2 regions of the Paraburkholderia sp. CNPSo 3281 genome follow, and region 2 is predicted to be linked to the other one. Evidence: riboswitches for the same ligand, from Rfam matches in the RefSeq annotation. Region 2 holds a riboswitch; the other holds the start of a gene.
What was found. A riboswitch is a leader RNA that binds a small molecule or an ion and turns the genes downstream of it on or off. The one in region 2 is predicted to bind cobalamin.
Positions count from the first base shown of each region.

Region 1: linked by a shared signal. The riboswitch ahead of M3I56_RS07245 (porin) and the one ahead of cobG (precorrin-3B synthase) in region 2 are both predicted to bind cobalamin.

Region 1 covers NZ_JAMBPS010000004.1:280,659-290,370, forward strand. The annotation lists gene M3I56_RS07235 (glutamine cyclotransferase) at 1-395, shown strand, start outside; gene M3I56_RS07240 (TonB-dependent receptor domain-containing protein) at 444-2,390, opposite strand; cobalamin riboswitch at 2,493-2,675, opposite strand; cobalamin riboswitch at 2,766-2,900, shown strand; gene M3I56_RS07245 (porin) at 3,149-4,243, shown strand; gene M3I56_RS07250 (phosphatase PAP2 family protein) at 4,304-6,265, opposite strand; gene M3I56_RS07255 (MFS transporter) at 6,425-8,008, opposite strand; gene M3I56_RS07260 (DUF305 domain-containing protein) at 8,327-8,716, shown strand; gene M3I56_RS07265 (YncE family protein) at 8,749-9,712, shown strand, end outside.
Region 2 covers NZ_JAMBPS010000020.1:43,435-53,146, forward strand. The annotation lists gene M3I56_RS20360 (flagellar brake protein) at 1-166, opposite strand, end outside; gene M3I56_RS20365 (sensor domain-containing diguanylate cyclase) at 402-1,952, shown strand; gene cobJ (precorrin-3B C(17)-methyltransferase) at 1,960-3,669, opposite strand; gene M3I56_RS20375 (precorrin-2 C(20)-methyltransferase) at 3,657-4,388, opposite strand; gene M3I56_RS20380 (precorrin-8X methylmutase) at 4,389-5,015, opposite strand; gene cobG (precorrin-3B synthase) at 5,008-6,393, opposite strand; cobalamin riboswitch at 6,489-6,677, opposite strand; gene cbiE (precorrin-6y C5,15-methyltransferase (decarboxylating) subunit CbiE) at 6,796-8,022, shown strand; gene M3I56_RS20395 (cobalt-precorrin-6A reductase) at 8,019-8,744, shown strand; gene cobM (precorrin-4 C(11)-methyltransferase) at 8,759-9,490, shown strand; gene M3I56_RS20405 (MarR family winged helix-turn-helix transcriptional regulator) at 9,493-9,712, opposite strand, start outside.

The DNA of each region.
Region 1 (9,712 bases), on a different contig from region 2:
CGGGCCGTGTGCTCGCCACGATTCCCGCGCCCGGAGGCGGCGGCGACTCGGGACTCGCTTGGGCGGACGGCACGCTTTGGGTCGGGGTGTATCGCGAACGCAAGATCCATCAGGTCGATCCGCAGACCGGGGCGATTTTGCGCACGCTCGAATCGAGCCGCTTCGTCACGGGCGTGACGTGGGTGGACGGCGAGCTGTGGCACGGCACCTGGGAAGGCGACGAGAGCGACTTGCGGCGTATCGATCCGGGCACGGGCGAAGTGCTGGAACAACTCGACATGCCGCCCGGCACCGCCGTTTCGGGGCTGGAGTCCGATGGCGGCGAGCAGTTTTTCTGTGGCGGCGGCAACAGCGGGAAGATTCGCGCTGTGCGGCGGCCGAAGCGCGAGGGCTAGGCGAGCGGGCGTGGGAGAAGCTCAAGCGCACCCGCTTGCATGCAACGCTCAGAACGTATAGGTGGCCTTGCCGAACGCCGTGCGCCCCAGCGTGTTGTACCCGTAGGCGCTCACGTACTGCCGGTTGAACACGTTCGAAAGCGTGGCCGAAAGCGCGAGATGCGCGTTGACCTTGTACGACGCGCGCAGGCTCACCGTCGTCCACGAAGGCAGGTAGATCGTGTTGAGCTGGTCGTCGAACGTCGAGCCGTTATACAACAGCGAAACGCCGGTGCTGAGCGCGTGGAGCTGGAACTCGTCCCACGTGTGATCCACGCTCAGGCTCACCGTCTGGCGCGGGCGGCGATTGAGCCAGGTCTGGTCGGTCACGTCCTGCGGATTCAGAATCCCCACCGTGAGGCTCACCGGCGTGGACTTGCCGAGCGTGCCCTTGTACGAGAGGTCGAGCCCCTGTATGTGCGCGCGGCCCACGTTCACGGGCAGGAAAGTCTGCGAGTTGTACGTGATGAGATCGTGCACGCGCGTGTCGTACACGGCTGCCGTGAACGTGCCGATCGACGTGGTGGCATCGAGCGCGGCTTCGACCGAGTCGCTGCGCTCGGGCAGCAGGTTGGGGTTCGAGTAGCCCGGATAGTAAAGGTCGTTGAACGTCGGCAGGCGGAACGCATTGCCGTACGAAACGCGCGCCGTATAGACCGGCGTGACCGCCCACGAAAGCGCGACGTTGCCCGTATTCACCGATTGCCCTTGCACGATTTCGTGTCGCCCCGCCAGAAACAGCGTGAGGGGTCCGAGCGTGGTGGACTGATGCATCGACACGGCCGAATCGTTGCGCGCGGGCAGTCCGCCCGGCACATCCACCGGCAGGAATGCCATCTCGCGCGTGTAGTCGTAAGCGAACTTGGTCTCGCCGTCGAGCGGTATGCCGAAGAGCATGTGGCCCCTTTCCTGATGCGTCATCGACGTGGAAGTGGAAAAGCGCGTCGAGTCGATCTCGTCGGTCGGGATAGTCGGGTCGTTCGAATAGAGGAACTGACGGTCCGTCGCGTAGCCCACGGACTGGTCGAACTGGGTGGTCGGCGTGATGTCGAGGTGGAACGCGAGGCCGGTCGTGAGCTGGGTGTCGCGCTGGCGGTCGTTGCCTCCCGCGTTGTCGTACGAGAGATCGGAGCGGTGGTAGAGCGCGAAGGTCGAGATCGACCAGTTGTCGTGCGCGTAGCCGAGGCGTGCGTCCAGGTTCTGCGCGTGGTACGGGTTGCGGCCGTCTTCGTGGCCGTAAGCCCAGGGCTGCGTCGCGTCGATGCCCGCCGTGTTGTAGTCGTGCAGGCCCAGCGAGTAGGTGAGGCCGCTCAATGCGGAAAGCGGCCCTGTCGAGCCGATCGTGCCCGAGGTGCGCACCTGCGTGTCGAAGGTCTTGTTCGAGCCGCCGCCGAACGAGACGATGGTCTGGTTCGGCTGGTTCGACGCATGGCGCGTGAAGAGCTGCACGACGCCGCCCATGGCATCCGCGCCGAACGAGGCGGCCGCGGGCCCCGAGATCACCTCGACGCGGTCGAACGAGGCGGTCGCCAGATCGGCCCATTCGGCCGTGCCCGTGGTGACGGAGCCCACGCGTATACCGTCGATGAACACGGCCACCTGGTCAGCCGACGAGCCGCGGATGCTCACCCCCGTGTACGACCCCGGGCCGCCGGTCTGCGAGACGGTGACACCCGGCAGCGTGGCGAGCGCCTGCGCGATGCCGGGGTCGACGGGGGAGACGCGGTCGAGGTCTTCGCGCGTGAGCACCTGGGTGGTCGCGTAGCGCTGGTCGAACGATTGCGGCAGATGCTGCGTGTCGCCCACGACGAGGATATTGGGCAGGGTGGTGTCGCCGCCGGCTTGCTGCTGCGTCTCGGTGGACGATGAATTGGCGGCGTCGGCGTCGGCAGCATGCGCGGTTTGCCACGCACAGGCGAGCGCAGCGGAGGTCAATACGAATTGGCGAAACTTCATGATGCGGTGGCTGGAAACAGCTCCTGAAATACGGGCTGTCCGGGCAACGGGCGATCGCCGCGTGGGCGGTGCTTGCGCATTGGGGATCCCCGCCCGCTGCGGCTGCTGGACTCGGCTGATGGCAGGTCTCCTGGCTCGCGGGTCGACATCCGTTGCCGGCCTTCCCGGTTTCCCAGTGGCACGCTCTGGCATGGACTCGCCGCTTACAGTTGCGGGGGCAGCCGCAGTCTTGCACTGCGTTCCCTTTTGATCCCGTCGCCGGGAACCATCAGCGCGCAAGGGTAATGGCCGCGCATTCGTCGCGTCAACCTTTGACGAACGTCGTGTGGCGAAAACACCCGGTTTGGCCACTCCCGCAACTTACGCTATCCTTGCAGCTGTTTTTCGCGCGTAGGCGCTGCACGAGCGAAATGCAGCAGGGAAGCCGGTGGGAAGCCGGCGCGGTCGCGCCACTGTGACTGGCTGTCAATCGAGCCAGAAGTCAGACCTCGCTGCGTTTATTTCACGACTCATTCCAGGGCGCGTAACCCAAGGAGCCGTCAATGCACACCCGCCTACCTTAGAAAGGCGGCCCAATCCGGTCGCCACCACTGGCCGCGATGCGGCGATAGACCGCTCACGGACCGCCATGCGTTCGCCGTTCAAAAGCACCGCTGGATATTGACGGATTAACGAGGACGTCGGGGCACCTCGCCGCATCGATCGAGGGTTGACGGCGCTCGTCCATGCATTCTTTACAAGCACAAACAAGAAGACTCATGAACAAGCACATTCTGGCCGTCCTTGGCGGCGCGGCTTTGGCATTCACAGGCGCTGGCGCCTCGGCGCAGCAGGTCACGTTGTACGGTGAGATCGACGCTAGCGTCGACTATGTCAGCGACGTTGGCGGCCACACCCAGTATCGCGCAGGCTCGGGCCTTATCGACGGCAGTTTTTGGGGCCTGCAGGGCAGCGAGGATCTCGGCGGCGGCAACGCCGCGATCTTTCGCCTCGAGCGCGGCTTCTCGGTCACGTCTGGCGAAGCCTTCAACGACCATCCGTTTTACGTTGGTTTGCAATCCGAACGATTTGGCACGATCACGCTGGGCCGCCAGTACGACACGATGCACGACTACTTCGCCCCGTTCACGCTGACGGGCGGCACGGGCGGCACGGCATTCGCGCATCCGTTCGACAACGACAATGCCAACAATTCGTGGCTCGCCTCGAACGCCGTGAAGTTCGCGAGCGCCACGTACGGTGGTTTCAGCGCCGGCGCGATGTACGCGTTTTCGAACGCGGCGGGCCGCTTCGCGCAGAACCGCGCCTACGGCTTCGGCGCGCACTACGAGGGTGGTCCGTTCAGCGCCGGTGTGGCATGGATGCACATCGACGGACGCGGCGCCTCTTCGGTAGGTGCGTACGATACGTCGGTGCTGCCGGGCGCGGGCCTCGTGCCGACCGAGGTCGCGGTGCAGCGCGAAGACACCATCGGCGCGGGCATGAGCTACGTGCTCGGCGACGTGACGCTCGGCGCGGCCTGGTCACGTTCCATTCATACCGGCGTGAGCGAGGCCGACGGCGGTGCGCCACTGCCCTCGATCGCCTTCAGCAACTACGAAGTGAATGCGCTTTGGCAGGTCACGCCCGCGTTCTCGCTGGCGGGCATGTATGCCTATACGGGCGCGACCTCCGCGCATTGGCATCAAGGCGCGCTGCAGGCCGACTATCAGCTGTCGAAGCGCACGGACGTGTATACCGAGGCGATCTATCAGCGCGCGTCGTCCGGTGCGTTCGCGATGATCAACACCTGCGACCCGTCGGGCGGCCGCAACCAGGTGCTCGTGGCGGCGGGCATCCGGCATCGCTTCTGACGCACACACAAAGCGGCCCCGAACCCTTGCGATTCGGGGCCGTTATACCGCGTGGCTAGATCACGAAGCCGAAAGCTTCACTGCAACGCCGGTCGAAGAATAAACGGGGGTGGCCTTGAAGCCATCCACCGTGACCGTCGCGAATTTCACCGATGCGCCGCTGCCGTCGATCACGTCGATCGAGTCGCCCGCTTTCGGCGTATAGCCGTTCACGAACTTCACATGCAGCGTGCCGCCCGCCACCGTGAGCTGGCCGCCCACGCGCAGGCGTCCGCCGCCGTTGCCGTCGATGTCGAGTTCGAGCGTCGTGCCGTCGAGTTGCGTGTATTTGCCCGTCACCGTCAACGGCGCGCTCGTCGCCACGGTCACGCGGCCGCCGGACCCGACGTACACGTCGCCGTTGCCGAAGGCCGTGGTCGACGCTGCGCAGAGCACGCCGCCGCTCACCTGCGAGCCGCCCGTGTAACTGTTGTTGCCCGCGAGCGTGAGCGTGCCGCTGCCCTGCAGTGTGAGCTTGCCCGAGCCGGCGATGTCGTTGCGCCAGCTGTCGGCGGCATTGAACCCACCCTGGGTTGCGTCCATCGCCACGATCACGTTGCCGTTGAACGTGCCATAACCATCTGCGGCACTAAACATGTTCAGACGGCCCCATCCTTCGGCGTCGTCCATGACCGGATAGCCCGAGACGACTTCGGTCGTCTTCAGCACGACGCGGCGCTGGCCGGCGCTCAGGTATGGGAAGCGCGTTTCGAGCAGCACCTCGGCACCCTTGGGCACGACGGGCGGCGCCTCGGTCGATTCAATCTGGCTGAAACCGAACGTCATGCGGCGCGCGAATTCCGACTTGTTGGTCGCATAGTCGGCGAAGCGGTCGGTCGCGGTCGTGGCCGAATGCGCGAAGGCGGGGAAGGTCGTGGCGCTCGTGCCGGTGGCCTGTTCGAGCGCGCTGTGCGCCTGCGCGTAGGCCGCGCTCTTGAGCGTGGCGTTGGCGGGGTCGTAGAGATTCGCGGCGGTGGCGGCCAGCGCGAACATGCGGCCGCCGATTACATCGAGCGGCGAATGCATGCCCGCGAGAATACGGTTTTCGCCGAGTTCGAGGCCGCGGCTCGCCATTTCCTGGTAACGCTCGGGCACGAGATACGCCATCGTCATCGCGTCGCGCATGGCTTCGGCTTCGTGGCCGCTGATGAAGCCGCCATCCGTCGAAGGCGTCGTGCTGATGGCCGGCACGAGCGTGGGATCGACCACGACGCTCGTGCTCCAGCGGAACGGTCGCGCGTATTTGTAGAAGCGCTTGGCGGGCTCGGTGGAAGCGTTGTTGCCCATCGTGTTGAGCAGGTCGACCACCTTGCCGAAGGTCGCGTTGCTCGTGCTGCCTACGCCCGTGTTGTTGCCCGAGTCGTTGTAGAGCGTCGTGGTTGCGTCCGCGGGAATCGACGTGATGCTCGTGGTTTGCTGGGCAGCCGAGCGCCAGGCGGCGGTGAGCGGCCCCATGCCGTCGGTCACGCTGTAGCCCTTGCCGCGCCGGTCGTCGTAGTAGGCCGCATCGGCCTGCGCCTGGCTGCGCTGGGTCGTCGCGGTCACGACGTACTGGATGTTCGCGTTCAGCGCCGTGCTGTTGAGGATCGTGCCGTTGGGCGTGCCGTCGGTGGGGACGCCCGTCCACGTCGACTGCACGACCGCGGGGAACGTGCCGTTGGCAGGCGCGGAAACGCCCGCGTCCACGAGCAGCGTGAGCGGCTGCCAGAGATCGAGAAAGCGCGCCACCACGCGCACGCCCGCATTGGTCGCGAGCGTGGCGTAACGCGCGTCGCCGCGCTGGTTGGTCGCGATATTGTCGACGAAAGCAGGTACGTCGGGAATCGGCGCGTTGTCCACGAAGCCGGGGTCGGTGGGCGGCGCGGGAATGGCGGCAGTGGTGGCGGGATCGCTATTGCCGCCTCCACAGGCGGTCAGCGCGGCAATGCTGGTAAGCACTGCCAGGTAGAGCGGCAGCGCAATTCGGTGGCGTGATGCGGGCATGCTGAGGGCTCCGTCGTCGTGGTGGATGCGGTGTGGTTATTCCTGACTGACGGCGGCGAATTATGCTTACCCTCGATTACTCCCTAATTACTAATTTATTACGCTGATGTTAAACGGTAACGGAATTGAAGTACGGGTGAAATATGATTCGCCGTTCATTTACTGCCGCGCCTCGAGATAGCCGACCCGTACGGGCGGCACGAACCACGCGAGACAGAGGCCGGCTAGCGCGGCCACGGCAGCGACGATGAGGCCCATGTGGATCGAATCCACGAGTGCGCTGCGCGCCGAATTCATCATCGCGTCGCCGGCATGGCCGGCGCTCACGAGGCGGCCGATCAGCGCGGCCTGGTCGGCCCGGTCCACGAGGAGTTCGGGACTCGCAAACGACTTGAACCATTGCGTCGCCTGATACGAGTCGAGCGAGCGATTTACGCCCATCGTGTAAATATGCCCGAGCAGCGCGCCCGTCATCGCCGTGCCCAGCATGCCGCCGAATGTGCGCAGCGATTGCAGCATCGCCGTGGCGGCGCCGAGATGGTCGCGCGAGACGATCTGCTGCGAGCAGACCGTGAGGCTCGTGCCCACGAGGCCCAGCCCCAGGCCGCTCGCGCCCATGCACGCCATCCACACGAGATGCGGCTCATTGCCTCGCAGCACGACCACCGCGAGGCTCGCGAAAGCGGACAACGCAAATCCGACGTAGAGAATCGCGTTGGCGCGCCGGATACGGGTGACCACGCGATTGTTCACGAAACTGCCGACCGTCGTGCCGAGCAGGAGTGGCGTGATCAGCATGCCCGAGGCGCGCGGCGACATCGCATAGCCGCCCTGGAACAGCAGCGGCACATAGAAAACGAGCGAGAACAACGCAAACCCGCCGAGCACCGACATCGCAAAGAGCGGACCGAGCTTGCGGTCGAGCAGCATGTCCACGGGGATGATCGGATAGCCCATGCGCTTTTCCCAGAAGAAAAGCGTCAATGAACAGACCAGCACGATCACCGCGAGCACGATCGTCGAAGTCGTCCAGCCTTGCCTCGGCAAGAGCTCGATGGCGAGTTGCAGCGCGCCGAACGTGACGGCGACGACGCAAGCGCCGAGCCAGTCTAGACGCAGTCGCGCGCCTTCGCGGGCATGGTGCAGATGCGGCAGGAAAGCGTGCACGAAGAAGAGCGCCACCACACCCACCGGCACGTTGACGAAGAACACGAGGCGCCAACTGCCGTGCTGGGTCAGCATGCCCCCAAGCGTTGGCCCGACCACGTTTGCAAGGCCAAACGCCGACGAGACGAACACCAGCCAACGCAGGCGTAGCCTCGGATCGGGGAACAGGTCGGCGACGGTTGCGAACACCGTCCCCATCATGATGCCGCCGCCGATGCCCTGCAGGCCGCGCGCGAGCACGAGAAACAGCATGTTGGTCGCGATCCCGCAGAGCACCGAGGCGAGAGTGAAGACCAGAATCGCTGCCAGCATGAAGGGTTTGCGGCCGAACAGATCGCCCAGACGCCCGAAGATCGGAATCGTGATGACCGACGCAAGCATGTAGGCCGTCGCGACCCACGCATAGAGCTCGAACCCCTTGAGCTCCGCGACGATGCGCGGCAGTGCGGTGCCAACGATGGTCTGGTCGAGCGCGATCAGCATCGAAACCGACGCGACGCCGAGCATCGCCAATACCGACTCGCGAAACGGCAACAGCTGCCGCGCCTGATCGTGAAGCCCAATGCTCGTGGCCATGTAGCGCTCCTCACCGCTGCGACGCGGCTAATCTGCTATGCGGCGCCCAGCAAAAGATCAATCGGTCGGGCCCGCGCGTGCGACCTTCATGCGCTGTGCAATGATGGTACGCCCGCTGATGCGAATGTCACGGAACGAACACGCCATCGACGAAGTTATTCCACCGGGCCCGCGCGAGGCCAGGTGAGTCCGGAAGCGTTTGCCAACGTTTCGCGGCTCGTCGATCTGCAATTCAATTTCGCTCTGCATGGAGTAAATCGGCGAGTCCGCTGTTTGCCTTCACATCGACTGGGATTCGACCAATACGGAGGGGACGTGATGAACGCTGCAGTTCGACTCGTTTTGCGGGCAACGGTGAGCGGTGCGGCCGTGCTTTCCCTGGCCGGTCTATGCGCCGCGTCGTCGAGTGACGCGGGAGCGTCTCGCGACAGTGAGGAAGCCTCGTTTCTCTCTGAAAACGACGCGGCCATGACGAAGATGATGACCGGGATGGCGGCCAGGCCCACGGGCGACGTCGACCGCGATTTCGTCGCAACAATGATTCCCCATCATCAGGGTGCCATCGACATGGCCATGGCGGAACTGCGGCATGGACACAACGAACAGTTACGCAGGATCGCTCAGGAGATCGTGGTCGAGCAACAGCAGGAGATCGTTGCCATGCGCCTCGCGGTGCATGACCCGAACACGGCGCCGATGTCCCACTGACCCACTCGCATCAAGACGCAGGAGACAACGTCATGAAATACAACGCCATGCTTGGCGCGGCCCTGACTGCCGCTGCGCTTGCCGCCGCAACGCTCGCCGAGGCGGGGCAGGTTCCCGGCTCGCTAGCGGCGGCCGATATTCCGGTGAGCCATCGGGACCGCGTTTATTCGTCTGATCAGTTTTCGAACACCGTATCGATCGTCGATCCCGCAGCCAATCGTCTGGTCGGTGTCATCCGCCTCGGAGAGCCGACCCCGGCCAACTTCAGCCCGCTCTATCACGGTCAGTTGCTCGTGCACGGTATGGGCTTTTCGCCCGATCACCGCACGCTGGCCATTGTCTCCATCGGCTCGAACTCGGTGACCTTCATCGATACGCAAACCAATGCGGTCAAGCACGTGACCTATGTGGGCCGCTCCCCGCACGAGGCTTTCTTCACGCCCGACGGCACCGAAGTGTGGGTGACCGTGCGCGGCGAGAATTACGTCGACGTGCTCGACGGCAAGACCTTCGAAGAGAAGACGCGCATTGTCGTGCCAGCCGGGCCGGGCATGCAGATCTTTTCGCCCGATGGAAAGTACGGGTATATCTGTTCGTCCTTCAACCCGGAAACCGACGTCGTTTCGGTAGCCGATCACAAGGTCGTGGCCCGCGTCGCGCAGGCGAGCCCGTTCTGCCCGAACATTGCGGCGACGCCGGATGGCCGGCAGGTCTGGTTCACGCTGAAGGATGTGGGCAAGACGCAGGTGTTCGACGGCGGCCCACCGTTTGCGCTGCTGAAAACGCTCGATACGGGGCCGATCACCAATCATGTGAACATCGTGCAGAACGCGCACGGCATGTTTGCATACGTGACGGTCGGAGGCCTGAACCAGATCAAGGTGTTCCGCACCGACGACTTTTCGCAGGCAGCGACCATTGCGGTTGGCAGCCTGCCGCACGGCATCTGGCCGTCCGGCGACGGCACACGTGTCTATGTGGGCCTCGAAAACGGCG
Region 2 (9,712 bases):
CTTCGCCCATCAGCACCGAGCCGGCGTCGAGCAGCAGGGCGCCGTCGCGATCGACGACAGGCCAGGCGAGCGGCTCGCCAACCGGCAGGGCTTCCGGCGTGAGCGGGGCGGCTTGCGTTGCGGCGTCGGTCGCTTCGGCTTGATCTTCGGTGGTCGGGTTGGTCATCGGCGCAGGGCTAGGCGGTGAGCGGTTCGCGTCGCGAATGCACTTCGCGGGTTCATCTGGTTTACGGCGCTGCGGCAGGGATATTGAGTGCGTGCCGCGATTCGAAGGCGGTTTCGCGAGCCGCAGTATGATGGCCCCTGAATGCAATCTGTAATCGGCCGGCACGCGGTGCAAGCGGTATCAACCAAACGCGCGGAGCAAGAGGAAACGCCTCATGAAGCTCTGGACACGATGTTTGCGAATCCTCCGCCAATGGAACCGGGCGCTCATGCAGTGGGTGGGGGGGCACCCGTTCATTGTCGGCACGACGGGCTCGCTGGTCGGCGCGACCATCGTGGCCATCGTACTGGTGGGGCTGATGCAGCAGCGCACCCAGGCCATCGCCAGCACACAGCACAATTCGGCCGCGCTCGTTGCACTGATGTCGAACGACCTCGAGGCGAATTTCGGCATCTACGACCTCCTGCTGCTCGATGCTGCCGACAGCGCGCGCGACCCGCGCACGGCAGGCCTTCCGGCCGACATCCGCCGCAAGCTGCTGTTCGGCCGCGTGGCCACCGGCGCGTATCTCGACGACGCGTTCTACGCTGACGCGGGTGGCCGTATCGTCGAATCGCGGGACGGCCGCGCGTATCCCGGCGTCAACCTCGCGGACCGGGACTACTTCACGGCGCAGCACGAGCGCTCGGTCGGCATGTATATTTCGGACCCGATTCGCTCGCGCTCGCGCGAAGGCCAATATTCGATTGCGCTCTCACGCCGCGTGAGCGAGTACGACGGCTCGTTTGGCGGCGTCGTGCTGCTCACGCTGCGGCTCGCGTATTTTCAGCAACTGTTCGACCGCGTCGACGTCGACGCGAAGGGCAGCGCGTTCATCCTGCTGAGCGACGGGACCATGCTCGCGCACCGCCCCTATTCGGACTACGAAGTGGGTGCGCAAATCGGCGAGCTGGATTACGTCCAGCCGATGCTGAAAACCAGTGCCGGTTCGTTCATCGCCGCGGGCGAGGGGGACGAGGTCGAGCGCATCTACACGTTCAAGCGCGTTCCGCACACGTCGCTCATCGCGGTGGTCGCGCCTTCCGTGGACGGCGCGCTCGACGCTTGGCACCACCGCCTGCGGACCTACGCGCCGATGGCGTTGATCTTCGGCGCGTTGATCGCGGCTTCGTCGTGGCTGCTCGCACTGTCGATGCGCACGCGGCTCGCTACGCAAAAAGAATTCGAACGCCTCGCAGTCACCGACGCGCTCACGAGCCTCTACAATCGCCGCGCACTCGACTTGCGCATCGAAACCGAATGGCAGCACGCGAGACGCGCGGGCGAACCGCTCTCCGTGCTCTTCATCGACATCGACAAGTTCAAGCTCTTCAACGACTTCTACGGACACGCCGAGGGCGATAAAGTGCTCGCCGCCGTGGCCCGTGCGATACGCGAGGCCTGCCGCCGCGCAACGGACATGGTGGCGCGCTATGGCGGCGAGGAGTTCGCCGCGGTCCTGCCGGCCACGCCGGCCGACGGCGCCGTGAAAATCGCGGAAGCGGTGCGCCAGCAGGTGGCGGCGCTGGGAATCGCGCACGAGCACAGTGAATACGGCACGCTGACCGTGAGCATTGGCTGCGCCACTTGCGTGCCGCGCGAGCGCGGCGGCGCCCAGGCGCTGCTGCGCGCCGCCGACGCGGAGCTTTACGCGGCGAAACAGGCGGGGCGCAATCAGGTGAAAGCGCGCGAGTTCGAGGGCGCGCCACCCGACCCGCGCGACTCGCTACCCACGTTGAAGGCGTAAGTTTCTTTTAGGTATCCTCGCGATACCAGCGCGGCGTGTAAATCCACTCGCTGCCGTCGCTGCGAGCGAACCCGCGCGTGGCCGACGACCCGACGATCACCATGGTGCGCATATCGACGTCCGCCGAACGCAGTTCGCCCAGGGTCATGGCGCGCAGCGTCTCGCCGGGGCGGCCCACGTCGCGGCCCAGCACCACGCGCGTGTGCGGCGCGCGCACGCTGCGCAAGATTTCCAGCGCGCGCTCGAGCTGCCAGGGCCGCGCGCGCGAGATCGGGTTGTAGAACGCCATCACGAGATCGGCCTGCGCCGCGTGCAGCAGGCGCTTTTCGATCACTGTCCACGGCTTCAGGTTGTCGGAAAGCGACAGCATGCAGAAGTCGTGGCCGAGCGGCGCGCCGACTTGCGCCGCCGTGGCGAGCGCCGCGGAAACCCCTGGCACGATCGCCAGTTCGACGGCATGCCAGCGTGCGTCATCCGAGCCTTCGAGCGCTTCGAGCACGGCGGCCGCCATGGCGAACACACCGGGGTCGCCCGACGAGACCACGGCCACGCGCCGGCCCTCACTCGCCATCTCGAACGCGTGGCGGGCGCGCTGCAATTCTTCGCGGTTGTCGGTGGCGTGGCGCTGCTGGTCCGCGCGAAACGGGCCCGCCATCTCCACATAGGTGGCATAGCCGACGATATCGGTGGCGCTGTCGAGCGCGGCGCGTGCGGCGGGCGTGAGCAAATCGGCGCGGCCGGGGCCGAGGCCCAGCACCGTGAGCTTGCCGCGCGCGCGGCCCAGCGCAAGCGGGTCGAGCGGCGCGGCCGCGCAGGCGAGGGCGACGCCGTTGTCGTTCGGCGCATAGCGTTCGACGTTTGCCGCAAAGTCGAGGGCGGCGAGCGTGGCTTGCGCGGTGTTCTCCGCGCTATCGACGAAGCGCAGCGGTACGCCGAGTTCCGTTGCCGCCTGCGCGAGCGACGCATCGCCCATGTGCGCAGCAGGGGCGACGAGCGCCGCGAGCGCGAGCGGCGCGAGGCCATGTGCAACGAGTGCGCGGCGCACGCAAGCGGCAAGCGCTTCGCGTGGCGCACCCACGGCCGCGACGATGCTGCGAGGATGAATCACGAGGTCGTCGGGACTGCCGTCCCAGCTGTGCGCGCTCACGCGTATCGCATGGCGCGCCGCGGCGTCGCGCGGCAGATCGACGTTTTCCAGCCACGATGCCTGGCCGTCCACGCGTGTCGTTGCGCCCGCAAGCAGATCGGAGACGAAGCGCTTGCCTTGCGCGAGGCTCGCCAGCGCATAGCCCGCGGGCGGATTGAGCAGGCAGGTGCCGAAGCGCAATTCGCCGCTCGTGGTGATGGCGGGCGCAACCGCGAGCGCCGCGCCAATTTCGCGCGCCATGACGTTCACGCCGGTGAGCCCACCGAGCAGCGGCACGACGGCGCTGCCATCCTCGGCGAGCGCGAGCACCGGTGGCTCCGCGCCCTTGTTGGCAAAGAGCGGCGCGAGGCACCGGATCACGATGCCCGCCGCGCACAGCGCGACGATGGGCAGGCCACGCGTATAGCATTCGCGCAAATGCGCGCCAAGCTCGCTGAACGCGACATCGCCTGCCACGCGGCCTTGTAGCGCATGGACCTGCGCGCCTGGGTAAAGCGCCTGCACGCGCCGCGCCATGGCGAGTGCGCCGGGACCGAGAATGACGATGGCGGGCGGCGTCACGACTGCCATTTCACCCCCGGCACGACGAGCAGCGAGAAGTAGGGCGAAGCCATCGGATCGACGTCGTCGAGCGCGACGATACGCTGGTTCGCCATCGTTGCGCGCTCGACATATAGCGCGCGATGCGCGAGGCCCAGTTCGCCCAGCACGCGGCGCACCTTGTCGAAGTTGCGGCCCAGTTTCATGATCACGGCGGCGTCAGCGTCGGCCAGGCGCCGGCGCAATTCGTCTTCGGGCAGCGCCCCCGAGAGGACGGCGAGGCTCTGGTTGCGGTAGACGAGCGGCACGCCGAGCACCGCCGCGCCGCCCAGCATCGAGCACACGCCCGGCACGACTTCGGCCTCGTAGCGCGCGGCGAGCCGGTCGTGCAGATACATGTACGAGCCGTAGAAGAACGGATCGCCTTCGCAGATCACGGCCACGTCGCGTCCGGCGTCGAGATGGCGCGAAAGCGTTTGCGCCGCGCCGTCGTAGAAGTCGGCGATGATCGCTTCATACGAGAGCGGCGGTTCGAGCGCTTCGGTCGTGACGGGGTACACGAGCGGCAGGCGTTCCTGCTCCGCTTCGAGATGGCCCTCGACAATGCCGAACGCATTGCCTTTCTTGCCCTTCGCGACGAAATACGCGACTACGGGCGCGGCTTTGAGCAGGCGCAGCGCCTTGAGCGTGAGCAGTTCGGGGTCGCCGGGGCCGACGCCAATGCCGTGCAGACGTCCTTTGCGGATCATTTATTCGGTCTCCGAAGCGAGTGCGTTGACGGCGGCGGCGGCCATCGCGCTGCCGCCGCGGCGGCCGTGCACGACGACGAAGGGCACGCCATGACTTTCGGCTGTGAGCTGCGCCTTGGACTCGGCCGCGCCGACGAAGCCCACGGGAAAGCCGAGGATCAGCGCGGGGCGCGGTGCGCCGGCGGCGATCATGTCGAGCAGATAAAAGAGCGCGGTAGGCGCATTGCCGATCGCAACGACGCTGCCTGCAAGGTGCGGCCGCCACAGTTCGAGCGCGGCTGCCGAGCGCGTGTTGCCGATCTCGCGCGCGAGATCCGGTACGGCGGGATCGTCGAGCGTGCAGATCACGGCGTTGTTCGCGGGCAGGCGCGCGCGCGTCACGCCATTGGCGACCATTTTCGCGTCGCAGAGAATCGGCGCGCCGCCCGCGAGCGCGTTGCGGCCCGCCGTGCCCGCGCCTGCGGAAAACGCGAGGTCGGCGGCCACGTCGACCATGCCGCATGCGTGAATCACGCGTACGGTGAGTTTTTCGAGGTCGGCGGGAATGCGCGAGAGGTCGGCTTCGGCACGGATCGTCGCGAACGACTCGCGATAGATCGCCTGGCCGTCGCGGATGTAATCAGACATCTTGGGTACTCCGGGGCTGCTGCGCGAGTGCAAGGGCAGCGGCTTCGATCGTCAGGTTGCGCGCGACGAGCTGGCCGAAGCCGCTTTGCGTATCGTCGCGCTGGTACAGGTCGTAGTGGTCCGGTGCGCTGGCGAGCAACGTGAACGGCGCGCAATGCGCGGCCGCGCAGGAGCGCTCGCAGCCGCTCAGGTGGGCTTCGGCGCCGGGCGGCAGCAGGGCGGCGAGGCGCTGTGCGTCGGCTTTCGTGTCCGCGTGGCTGTTTGCGCATCCCGTCGAGCCCGTGCACGCGATCAGGCGTGCAAGCGGGTTGGCGCGCGAGACGATGAGGCCGAGCGCGTGCAGCCGTTCGAGCGCGGCGGGCATGGCGTGAGCGGGCACGTTGGGCAGCAGCACGCCTTGCCATGGCGTCACACGCAGCGTCGCATCGCCTGAGTCTTCAGCGAGCGCGGCTAGTGCGCGCAGCGTTTGCGCGTCGATACGGCCGAGCGAGGGCTGCGCGCCCACATAGCCGCTGCCGTCGGCGTGCAGGGCGTGCGCGCCGAGGCGCAAGTCGGCGGGACTCGCGGCGCGGCGCCATGCGTGCAGGGCGGCGTCGTCACGCATCAGCGCGCATTCGCCATGCTGTTGCGCGCGCTGCAGCAGCGCGTCGAGCGAGTGAGCGGCCAGCACGTCGCGCATGCGTGTTGCGTCTACTGCGGCGAGATCGAGGAACGCATGCAGCAGCGCGCGCATCGATGCGCAAACGTCCCCGGCCGCGAGCGTGCCGACTGGCTGCGCCGTGGGGCAACCCGCGAGGCCCACCGCGAAGCGCACCGTTGCGCCATGCGGCAGCGCGGCGAGCCAGATGTCGTGCGGATGCTCGAGCATCGCCAGACGTTCGCCGCCGTCCAGTTGCAGCGCGAACTTGGGCGAGAGCGCGGCGAAACGCGGCTCGCGCTGCATCATGTCGATGAGCGCGGCGGCGAGTTCCGTCGTATCGCACAACGCGTTAGGGTCAAGGCCCGCGAGCGGGCTCAGCATCACGTTGCGCAGTTCGTCGGCGGCGCACGCGCGCTCGACCGGGCTCGCGGCGTCGATGCCAGCGGGGCCGAGGCCAGCGCTGATCAGCGTGGCGCTCAACGCCGCTTCCTCGCCGGCGCGCACGCCGCGAATCTGCACGTTCGCGCGATTGGTCAGTTCGAGCACGCCGCTTGCATGCGTCAACGCGGCGCCCGCGAGGGCGCGCGCACGCGCGGCGCTCAGCACGCCGCCAGGCAGGCGGATGCGGCACAGGCCGCCGTCGCGTGCCGCGACTACGCGTACGAGCCCCGGGCACGCCGAGGGGCGGAGCACGGCCAATGCAGCAGCGGGCGAGACGGGCTTCGTTTCGTGTTTCAAGGGAATACCGGGTAAGCATCGCGCTGGTGCGGCGCGCTGCCCGCACGGCAGGCGGGAAACGGCAGCGGTATCGGTACACCCCGCCCGATATGGGTTCGCGCAAACATTCGGCCGGCAGGTCTCCTGGCTCGCAGGTCGTCGACCGCATCGGCCTTCCCGGTAAAACCAGTGGCTCGGGTGGATGCGGTCTCGCTGCTCACAGTCGCGGGGGCGGCCACAGCTTGCTGTGTTCCCTTTCTGCGATCCGGAGTTAGTGCTTCAGCGCTTACTCCGGTCTCACGCAAAGTTGCCTTAACGGCGCCGGCGGACACGGTATTATGCCCGTTTTCACGCGTGCTCCGCCCCACGATGGGGCTCAGGGCCCGCGGCGGTGTAGAGAAACAGGTAAAGGCGGGAGAACGAATGCTGGGCACGCAGGCATGGCTGACGGTGGTGGGCATCGGCGACGATGGCTACGCGGGGCTCGGGCGCGACGCGCGGCGCGCGCTGTTCGACGCGGCCATCGTGACGGGCGGCGAGCGCCATCTCGCGATGCTGCCCTCGCGCGTGCGTGCGCGGCGCGAAGCGTGGCCGCAGCCGTTCAGCGTGGAGGCGCTGCTTGCGTTCCGCGAGTCGAATCTGTCCGTATGCGTGCTTGCGAGCGGCGACCCCATGCTGTTCGGCGTGGGCGCGATGCTCGCGCGCCGCGTGGCGCCCGGTGAAATGCGCGTGCTGCCCGCGCCGTCGTCGCTCTCGCTCGCGGCGGCGCGCAGGGGGTGGGCGTTGCAGGATACGGCGATGGTCTCGCTCGTCGGCCGTCCGCTCGATGCGCTGCGCCGCCATCTCTACGGGCGCTCGCGCGTGCTCGCGTTGAGCGCGGATGGGCGCACGCCCGCGGCGCTTGCCGCGTTGCTCGCCGAAGCGGGCTTCGGCGCCACGCGTCTTGCCGTATTCGAGCATCTGGGCGGCCCGCTCGAGCGCCGCATTGAAGGCCGCGCCGATGCGTGGCACGTCAAAGAAGCCGCGGCACTCAATCTGGTCGCGTTCGAATGCGAAAGCGATAGTGTGCAGACGCCCGCGCGCGGCTGGACGCTCACGCCCGGCCTTCCCGACGATGCCTACCGCCACGATGGTCAGATCACGAAGCGCGACGTGCGCGCACTCACGCTCGCGCGTCTCGCGCCGACGCCCGGCGCGCTGCTTTGGGACGTGGGCGCCGGCAGCGGCTCGATCGGCATCGAGTGGATGCGCTCGCACGCCGCCTGCCGCGCGATCGCGATCGAGGCGCACGCCGAGCGTCAACGTTTCATCGAGCACAATCGCGCGGCGTTGGGCGTGCCGGGTTTGCAACTCGTCGCGGGCCGCGCGCCCGACGCGCTCGCAGGACTTGCCGCGCCCGACGCGGTCTTCATCGGCGGCGGCGTGACCGTACCCGGCGTGCTGGACGCGTGCTGGGCGGCGCTAGCGAGCGGCGGGCGGCTCGTCGCGAACGCGGTAACATTGCAGAGCGAAGCGGCACTCGTGGCATGGCGCGCGCAGCACGGCGGCACGCTCACGCGCATCGGCATCGGCGAGGCGCAGCCGCTGGGCGGCTTCGATACCTGGCGTCAGGCCTTGCCTGTCACGCTTTACGAGGCCGTCAAGCCGTGACGGTGCGCATCCTGCTGCTCGGCGGCACCGGCGATGCGCTGGCGATCGCGCGCACGCTCGGCCCGCAGCACGTGTACTCGCTCGCGGGCCTTGGCCGCGTGCCCGCCGATCTCGTCTGCGCGGTGCGCGTGGGCGGCTTTGGCGGGGCAGAAGGGCTCGCGCGCTTTCTCGCCGACGAAAACATCGCACTCGTTTTCGACGCCACGCATCCCTATGCCGCGCAGATCAGCGCCAATGCGGCGCGCGTGTGCGCTGCGGCACAGGTGCCGTACTGGGCGCTGCGGCGTGCGCCGTGGCAGCCGCAGCCCGGCGACGACTGGCGCATGGTGAGCGGCTGGGCCGGCGTAGTCGAAGCGATCGTGCCGTTCGCGCGCCCGCTCTTCACGCTCGGGCGCGAGCCGCTTGCGCATCTGAACGAAGTGCCGCCGCAGCAGCACTGGACGATCCGTTGCCTCGAAGCGCATCCCGGCCCTGCCCGCGCTCGCGTCATCGATGCGCGCGGGCCGTTCACAGCCGTTGGCGAGCGCGCGCTCTTTACCGAAGCGCGCATCGACGTCGTGGTCAGCAAGAACAGCGGCGGCGGCGCGACCGAAGCGAAGCTCGCCGTCGCGCGCGAAATGGGCTTGCCTGTGGTGATGATGCAGCGGCCGCCGCTGCCCGCAGCGCAACGTGAATTCACGTCGGCGCAAGCGGCAACCGACGCGCTCGCGAACCCTATTTAGCGGAGTTTCCACGTATGACCGTTTTCTTTATCGGCGCGGGTCCGGGCGATCCTGAACTGATCACCGTGAAGGGCCAGCGCCTCGTGCGCAGCTGCCCCGTCATTCTCTACGCGGGCTCGCTCGTGCCGCCCGCCGTGCTGGAAGGCCACCGCGCGCACAAGGTGGTGGACACGGCGCCGCTCACGCTCGACGAGATCGTTGCGCTGCTCGAAAGCGCGCATGCCCAGGGCTTCGACGTGGCGCGCGTGCATTCGGGCGACCCGTCGCTCTATGGCGCAATCGGCGAGCAGATACGGCGGCTGCGTCTACTTGGTATTCCTTATGAAGTCGTGCCCGGCGTGACCGCGACCGCTGCGTGCGCGGCGGCGCTCGGCAGCGAACTTACGCTGCCCGGCATTTCGCAGACGCTCATCCTTACGCGCTACGCCACGAAAACGTCGATGCCCGAAGGCGAGCAGCTAGCCGACCTCGCGCGTCACAAAGCGACGCTCGCGATTCACCTGGGCGTGCGCCATATCGCGCGCATCGTCGAGGAATTGCGGCCGCACTATGGCGAGGATTGCCCGGTCGCGGTGATCTATCGCGTGAGCTGGCCCGACGAGGAACGCGTGACGGGCACGCTAGCGGATATCGCGCAGAAGGTGCTGGCCACGGATATCGAGCGTACGGCGCTGATTCTCGTGGGGCGCGTGCTCGCGGCGGAGGGATTTGCGGATTCGACGCTGTATGGGGCGCAGAAGCGCTAGGGCTACGAAAGCGCGCGCAAGTGCGCCCGCAGCTTGTCCACCTCGCCATCGGCAAACTCCTTTTCGATTTCCTCATGCGTTTGCTGCCATAGCGGAAACGCCGCGTTGAGCAGCCGATGCCCCTCGTCGGTGAGGCTCAGCAAACGGCTGCGCTTGTCTTCCGGGTCCTGCTCGATCACGACGAGGCCGCGCCGCTCCAGTGGCTTGAGCGCGGCCGTGAGC